DNA from 2 places in the Sphingobacterium thermophilum genome. Region 2 is predicted to be linked to the other one. Evidence: riboswitches for the same ligand, from Rfam matches in the RefSeq annotation. Region 2 holds a riboswitch; the other holds the start of a gene.

The links. Region 2 has a riboswitch for S-adenosylmethionine ahead of metE (5-methyltetrahydropteroyltriglutamate--homocysteine S-methyltransferase). Riboswitches for the same ligand answer to the same signal wherever they lie in the genome.
Region 1: linked by a shared signal. The riboswitch ahead of ABD873_RS00815 (O-acetylhomoserine aminocarboxypropyltransferase/cysteine synthase family protein) and the one ahead of metE (5-methyltetrahydropteroyltriglutamate--homocysteine S-methyltransferase) in region 2 are both predicted to bind S-adenosylmethionine.

What each region holds. Positions count from the first base shown of each region.
Region 1 is NZ_BAABGR010000003.1:22,087-26,301, reverse strand. Features, by position in the region: gene ABD873_RS00820 (homoserine dehydrogenase) at 1-704, opposite strand, end outside; gene ABD873_RS00815 (O-acetylhomoserine aminocarboxypropyltransferase/cysteine synthase family protein) at 773-2,080, opposite strand; SAM riboswitch class I at 2,327-2,440, opposite strand; gene ABD873_RS00810 (AMP nucleosidase) at 2,602-3,420, opposite strand; gene clpX (ATP-dependent Clp protease ATP-binding subunit ClpX) at 3,491-4,215, opposite strand, start outside.
Region 2 is NZ_BAABGR010000035.1:268,696-272,910, reverse strand. Features, by position in the region: gene metE (5-methyltetrahydropteroyltriglutamate--homocysteine S-methyltransferase) at 1-1,506, opposite strand, end outside; SAM riboswitch class I at 1,575-1,678, opposite strand; gene ABD873_RS11910 (response regulator transcription factor) at 1,895-2,581, opposite strand; gene ABD873_RS11905 (sensor histidine kinase) at 2,593-4,215, opposite strand, start outside.

The sequences.
Region 1 (4,215 bases), on a different contig from region 2:
TAGTTTTTCTCACGAGCAAACTGTATATCGGCGTCCCCTAATTTGTCAATACCTAGGTTGAGGATGCTGTCTGGATTGACAAAGATGCCATAGGCGTGCGAGGCAACGATAGTCAACTTGTATTTAGGGTCAAAGCCACCAACATCTAAGATGGGGTTGGTTTCGGCGAAGCCTAGCTCCTGTGCTTTTTTTAGGGCGTCGGCATAGCTTTGTCCTTCGTTAAATACTTTGGAAAGGATATAGTTGGAGGAGCCGTTGAAAATCCCGCTTACTGAATGCAGCAGCTCATTGTCATAGTATTCTTCTAAATTGCGGATGATTGGAATACTGCCACATACTGCTCCTTCGTACAAGAGTGAGGTGCCATATTGTTGTTGTAGTTCCGTAAGTTCTTGGAGATGTGTAGCAATCATTTTTTTGTTGGCAGAAACCACATTCTTACCCGATGAAAGGGCTCTTTTGGTGATTTCGAAAGCTGCCTCGGCATCGTCGATAAGCTCGACTACGGTATTGATTTCCGGGTCATCGAGTATAGCATTGGCGTCTGTGGTGAATAGTTCTGCCGGCAATGAACGCTTTTTGTCGGCATTCTTAATGACAAATTTTTTTATTTCTAAGTTTAAGTTTTTTGTTTTGATAATGTCGTATAATCCTTGTCCCACAACTCCAAACCCGAACATTCCGATAGTAAGTTTCTTACTCATAAAATAAAATAACTGTAGTTTCTCTTTTCCCTTATTTTCTGATATTAAAAAATTAAGTAGTCAGAAGACTACTTAATTTTTTCGAAAGCTTGTGCTAAGTCGGCTTTGATATCGTCAATATGTTCGATACCCACGGACAGACGTAACAATCCAGGGAATACGCCGGCCTTAGCTTGTTCTTCTGTCGTAAGCTGCTGGTGTGTTGTCGCAGCAGGATGTATGATCAATGTTTTGGCATCTCCTACGTTTGCCAAGTGGCTTATCAGTTGTAACGCATCGATGAATTCGTTCGCTTTGTCGGCTCCTCCTTTGATGGAGAAAGATAAAACGGCACCATATCCATTTTTAAGATATTTCTGTGCATTATGGTGATGAGGATGGCTCTTCAATCCAGGGTAGCTTACTTTTTCTACCTGAGGGTGAGCTTCCAACCATTGGGCGATTTCGAGCGCATTGTCCACATGGCGTTGCACACGTAATGATAATGTTTCCAAGCCTTGCAGCAATAGGAATGAGTTGAATGGAGATAAGGAAGGACCGAAGTCTCGCAATCCTTCTACGCGTGCGCGGATGGCAAACTGTATATTGCCGTAAGGACCGTTTTCGCCGAACACTTCAGAAAATACCAAACCGTGATAACCTTCTGAAGGCTCTGAGAATTGTTTGAATTTGCCGTTACCCCAATTGTAGTTGCCACCATCGATAATCACTCCGCCGATACTTGTTCCGTGGCCGCCAATCCATTTGGTAGCTGACTCTACGACAACATTAGCGCCGTGTTCCAAAGGTTTGAAAAGATAACCTCCGGCACCGAAAGTGTTATCCACAATAAAAGGAATGTCATATTTACGTGCTACAGCAGCGATCTTGTCGAAGTCAGGGATATTGTAAGAAGGGTTACCGATAGTTTCTACGTAGATAGCTTTAGTCTTTTCGTCAATAAGCTTTTCGATATTTTCGGCATCTGAATCTTCGGCAAAGCGTACTTCGATACCTAATCTTTTGAAGGCTACCTTAAATTGGTTGTATGTACCTCCATAAAGGTTAGCGCCTGCAACGAAGTTATCTCCGCTTTCCAAGAGGTTGTTTAATGCAATAAACTGCGCGGCCTGTCCGGAAGATACAGCAACGGCAGCCACACCACCTTCCAATGCTGCTATTCTTTTTTCGAATACGTCGGTGGTAGGGTTCATGATGCGTGTATAGATGTTTCCGAACTGTTTCAGCGCAAATAGGTTAGCACCATGTTCTGCATTCTCGAAAACATATGAGGTAGTTTGATAGATTGGAACAGCTCTTGATCCTGTTGTTGGGTCGGCCTCTTGGCCAGCATGTACTTGTAAAGTTTCAAATTTTAAGCTTTTATTCTCAGCCATTTTCTTTTCAATTTTTCAGGTTATAAAAATATATGATGATTTACTCCTTAATAATAATGTATTCAGAAGGGTGGTCGTCTTTTATATAGCAATATCTGTAAGGAAAAATATTGCAGACGACTAGCGCATTCGCATGCACGAAATAGAATGTTTACGGGTGAAAAATGCGGAAAGGTGTTCCTTAACAGGAAGGTTGTCAATCGGATAATTTAATGTTGTCTTCGTTGAATATATCATAGTCTTTTACATTTATATGCTCTAAAACGACATGTTTTAGACAGGAATTGGCACCTTTTCAGCCTTTTGCTGCTGGTTGCCAGTGGGTCACTGAGCCAGTCTCTCGCCACTTCTTTATAAATCAAGACCAATCCTTGAAAGGTTTTGATTAGTAATATGCTACAAAAGTACTCGACAAAGATAGTAGAATTTTTGTAAAATTAAAATTATTTAAAAATTTCTGTAAAACAAAAAGAGCGGCTTCAGAGGCCACTCTTTTATGTTTAATGTATGTAGGGCAGCACTTAAAACTTAAGATGTTTGACAGTCAATCCATTGTTGATAAGCTGTTTTAAGGCATCAATACCTATTTTGAGATGTGTTTCCACATATTTTTCGGTTACGGAAATGTCGGAATCCGCTGTTTTGACGCCTTCAGGAACCATGGGCTGATCAGATACCAATAGCAGGGCTCCTGTAGGGATTTTGTTGGCAAACCCTACGCTAAATATGGTAGCGGTTTCCATATCCACAGCCATGGCGCGGATGGATTTCAGATATTTCTTGAAAGACTTGTCGTGTTCCCACACGCGGCGGTTGGTTGTATACACCGTACCTGTCCAGTAGTCTCTTCCATATTCACGGATGGTGGTGGATATAGCCTTTTGGAGAGCGAAAGCCGGTAGGGACGGTACTTCGGGAGGGAAGTAGTCGTTGGACGTACCTTCGCCGCGTATTGCTGCAATAGGAAGGATTAGTTCACCTACACCTATTTTCTTTTTTAGTCCACCGGTTTTTCCCAAGAATAGAACAGCTTTAGGCCTTACGGCAGATAGGAGGTCCATGATGGTGGCGGCCATAGGGCTTCCCATACCGAAGTTGATGATGGTGATGCCGTCTGCGGTACATGCCTGCATGGCTTTGTCTTCCCCATAGATGGGTGCATCGTCGTGCATGGCTGAAAACAACTTCACATATTTGGTGAAGTTGGTAAGCAGGATGTAATTGCTAAACTCTTCTAAAGGTTTTCCTGTATATCTAGGCAGCCAATTGTTGACTATTTCTTCTTTTGTTTTAAGTCCTGGAGTTATAGGACTTTCTACTGTTTTTTTTTCTTTCTTCATAGTACTAAATTTTAATGTTAACCCCAAAAGACACGAAACCCTCACTTTGGAGGAGTGAGGGTTTCGCTGCTTATGCTACTTTCAGCTTCTTGATATCTGCTTTGGCGAATTTTTGCTTCGCATATTCCAGCGTGATATGAAGCGTCTTGTCCTCACTCTGATCTTTTGTGGATGGAATCTCAAACATGGCATCCAGCATGATAGCTTCACAGATGCTTCTCAAGCCACGAGCCCCCAATTTGAATTCCCAAGCCTTGTCTACAATAAAGTCGAACACTTCCTTGTCAAACTTCAGCTCTATGCCTTCATATTCAAACAGTTTTGTGTACTGCTTAATCAAGGCATTTTTTGGTTCTGTCAAGATGCTCAAGAGCGCCTTCTTGTCTAGCGGGTTCAGGTGCGTCAATACCGGAAGACGACCAATCAACTCAGGGATTAAGCCGAAGCTTTTCAAATCCTGAGGAGTGATATACTTATAGAGGTTATTTAAATCTATATCTTCCTCTTCGTCTTTCATTTTATAGCCTACGGTCTGTGTACGCAGACGGTTGGCGATTTTCTTTTGGATGCCGTCGAAAGCTCCACCGCATATAAACAAAATATTGTTTGTATTTACGGTGATCATCTTCTGGTCTGGGTGTTTACGTCCACCCTGCGGAGGTACGTTTACGTTGGTTCCTTCCAGAATTTTCAACAGCGCTTGTTGAACTCCTTCCCCCGACACATCGCGTGTGATGGAAGGGTTGTCGCTCTTGCGTGCGATTTTGTCAATCTCATCGATATAGACAATACCTC
Region 2 (4,215 bases):
CTCGAACTCTCCGTGTACCAACACATCGATGTCCAATTGTTCTTGAAGACGGATAACGTTTTCGGTTTCTTCAGCGATAGCCTTGTCGTACTCTTCTTGAGTGATTACCCCTTTTTTAAGGTCGGCGCGCCATTTACGTACATCTTTAGTCTGCGGGAACGAACCGATAGTGGTGGTAGGGAATTTCGGAAGGCCGAATTTCTCTTGTTGAAGAGCTTTACGTACGGCAAATGGTGAAGTACGTTTTGCGTCGTCGTCCGTAATATTGTTAACTCTGTTCTTAACTTCAGGTTTGTGAATCAACGGCGATGTGCGACGGCTTTCTGCAGCAGCTTTGTTTGCTTCGAAGTTTTCCTCAGTTTTAGCGTCTACTTCACCTTCAGCTAATACAGCTAAGTCTTTCACTTCTGCTAGCTTTTGTTTGGCGAAAGCTAACCAGTTTTTTACTTCAGCAGGTAGTGTTTCTTCTTTTTTCTCGCTATCCAAGTCGTATGGTACATGTAGCAGGGAAGAAGATGTACCTACCCATACTCTATCTTTACCTAAAGTATCGACAGCTTGTTTTATCTTGTTTAACGATTTTTCGTAGTCGTTTTTCCAGATGTTACGTCCTTCCACGATACCCAATGACAGCGTTAAAGTAGAAGGAACTTTTGGCAACAAGGTATCCAATTGGTTTTCACCGCGTACCAAATCCACGTGTAATGCATGGACAGGAAGGTTTACGGCGATATCCTCATTGTCTCTTAGTGCTTCGAAGTAGGTGGTAGCAATCAATTTAGCTCCTTTGGCGGCGGTGTTCAGCTTTTTGAAAACCTCAGGATATAAAGCTTTAACTTTTTCCGAAAGATCCAAAGCCAAATAAGGTTCGTCAATTTGGATATACTGCGCTCCTGCATCGGCCAATTTACCAAGAATTTCTTCATAAACAGGCAACAATCTGTCGATAAGGTCGATACGGTCGAAGCCAGCTTCTTTCTCTTTTCCTAACAACAAGAAGGTGATAGGACCAATGATTACAGGTTTAGTTTCAATGCCTAAGGCTTTAGCTTCGTTATATTCGTTTAAGAACTTTTGGGAGCTTAATTTGAATGTTTGGTCTTTGGTAAATTCAGGAACAATATAGTGATAGTTGGTGTCAAACCATTTGGTCATTTCCGAGGCGGTAACGTCAATTCCATTTTCTTGGAAACCGCGGGCTATAGCAAAGTAAAGGTCCAAGCTATAGTTGCTGTCCAGCTTATCCAACAAAGAGTTGTAACGCGCCGGAATAGCACCAACAGTAAGAGATAGGTCTAAAACCTGATCGTAGAAAGAGAAATCATTGGAAGGAATTAAATCTATACCTGCTTCTTTTTGAGTTCTCCAATTGTTTTCACGTATAGATTTAGCTACTTGTTGTAATTCCTCTGCATTGATTTTTTTTGCCCAATAAGCTTCATTAGCCTTTTTCAATTCACGGAAAGGGCCTACACGTGGGTAGCCTAAATTGTTTGTTAGTAACATAAAATTGTTGAAATTAAATTGTTTCTTAAATCCTTTGCTAAGAGAAGGCCACTCGGAATAGTGAACTCAGCTTATCTTTCCCATCATTAGTAGGGTAGAATGTAGCACCTTGTCAAGAGACAGGTTGCTAAGGCTTCTTCGGGTCTAGTCCCTCAGCCTTTCTCTATAAGCGTGGCTAAAATAGATATTTTTCTAAGAGTTTCAAAATTTTTTTCCTAAGAGGAATATTTTGTTTTACTGAAATTTATGAAAATCAATAAACTATATATATCGTCCAAAGATGAATATTCGTTGTGTCCGTGATTTGAGAAATTAATAAATTAATATTCTATAAAATAAAGGCCTGAAACATATGTTTCAGGCCTTTATTTTATGAAATAAATTTTAATTAGCTTACCAATAATTTGTATCCTCTTCCGTGCACGTTGACGATTTCGACGTTTGGATCCTGTTTCAGGTATTTACGTAACTTGCTGAGGAAAACGTCCATACTTCTTCCGGTGAAGTAGTTGTCATCGTGCCATATTTTTTTAAGTGCTTCTTCGCGTGTGAGTACGTCGTTTTTTTTCAGACATAATAAACGAAGGAGCTCAGCTTCTTTGGTAGACAACTTTTGTTGCTGGCCTTTGTAAGTGATAACCTGGCTGGTATAATCGAAGAAGTAGTCTCCAATTTCGAATTTGTCGGCCAGCTCTTCCTCTTTGTCTTTAGAAGCTCTTTTCAGCAAGGCGTTGATGCGAAGTAGCAGTTCTTCCACACGGAAAGGCTTGGTGATATAATCGTCACCACCAAGTTCAAATGCTTCGGTCTTATCTTCCATCATACTTTTTGCCGTAGCGAAAATAATTGGAATGTTTTCATTTACCTTGCGGATTTCTTTGCCTAGCGTGAATCCATCTTTTTTGGGCATCATCACATCAAAGATGCATAAATCGAACTCCTCCTTACGGAAAGCTTCCAAGGCTTGATCGCCGTCTTCGACGAGGACAACCTCAAACTTTCCTTTTAGTTCTAAGTAATCTTTCAGCAATTCTCCTAGGTTAGGATCATCTTCTGCTAATAATATCTTTTGCATAACTTTCTTCTTTATTCTAGATTTTTAAGGCTTTTTTTCAAAGGCATACTGATTTCGAATGTCGTGCCTTTATCCTTTTCGCTTTTTACTGTAATCTTGCCGTCGAGCCGTTTTATGATGTCATGAACATAACTCAATCCTAAGCCGAAACCTTTTACGTTATGTACGTTTCCCGTAGGTATTCTGTAAAATTGGTCAAAGATTTTTTCCTGTTGATCTTTTGTCATTCCCATTCCCTTGTCCGATACGGCTACAACAATCTTGCCGTTTGTGTTGTATGTCTTAACCGTAATGTCAGGGTTGTTCGGGCTATATTTAATAGCGTTGTCAACTAAGTTAAACATTACGTTGGACAGATGCAATTCGTCGCCAATCACCAAATCATCGGTTGCATTAAGCTCTTTGTGTAGTGTTCCCTTAGCTTTGTTGAGCTGTAAGGTCATACTTTCCAACACGTCATCGATGACGTTGTTGAGATGCACGTCAGTACGTTCTATTTTAAGGTTTTCTTTCTCGAGTTTAGCGATATTCAATACGCGTTCGATATGGTTGCCTAGGCGTACATTTTCGTCGTAGATGATATTTGCCAACTTGTTGACGCGCTTAGCGTCAGACGATATCTCTGGATCGCGCAGGGATTCGCTGGCAATCATGATTGTCGCTACCGGTGTCTTGAACTCATGCGTCATGTTGTTGATGAAGTCCGTCTTCATCTCGGAGATTTTCTTCTGACGGAAGATAATACGCAGCGTGTAGGCAAAACAACCGACGAGCAAGGCTAGAAGAGCTAAAGTAGGTAACAGCAGATAGCTGATATTTTTGGCAATGATATTCCGTTTGTTGGGAAAATAAATGGACAGTCTTCCTTTTGAGTTAGTGCGGTCACCTTTAAACAGTTCGGTGGTGTAGCGTGTAAGCTTTTCCGGATGTTTTAAGGTGCTAGGGTCCGAAGTTTGATAAATAAGGCGATGGTTGTCCCTAACTTCTATGTTGAAGGGGGAGTGTATTTCACGTGAGGAGAGTTCCTGTTGTATAAGTTGCCGCAAATGTTTGGTATTAATCCGGTGTTCGAGAGGTCTATTGGCCAGCTGCACACCGATGGCCACATCTTCTACGAGGTTGGCCTTCTTTCCACTAAGCACTGCTACGGTGTCAAAGAGGGTAGTGGCGTTGGATTCTGCAAGTAGCTCTTGGTTGATGTTGTCCAGCTCCATGAGCAGCTTGTTGATTTTTTGTGTGATTTTCACATCCTCCTTAGGTGGAAGAGTTGCAATGCGATACCACGTGATAAGTCCCGTAAGGTCGAAGTCCGATATCACGTAACGTACGGAGTCATCCTTTGCTGGTACGCGGGGTACGGCACGACTGGCACTTACCACCACATAGGTGTTGGCAAGCATGGTGCCGACGATAGGTTCCTGTTCGATACGTATCTGTATGTATTTGCGATTTTGGGGTATGTTGAAATAGGTTTCGTAAAACCAGTTTTCTATGGGTGTGACGTTAGGGTAGCGTGACTTGAGATCTTCATCGGCATCCTTAAACTTTTGGTAGGTAGCATGCTGTTTCAGCCGCAGTTGGTCTATCTGCTGTTGGATCTTGACCTGCTGCGCCAATTTTTGTTGCTTCTTCTG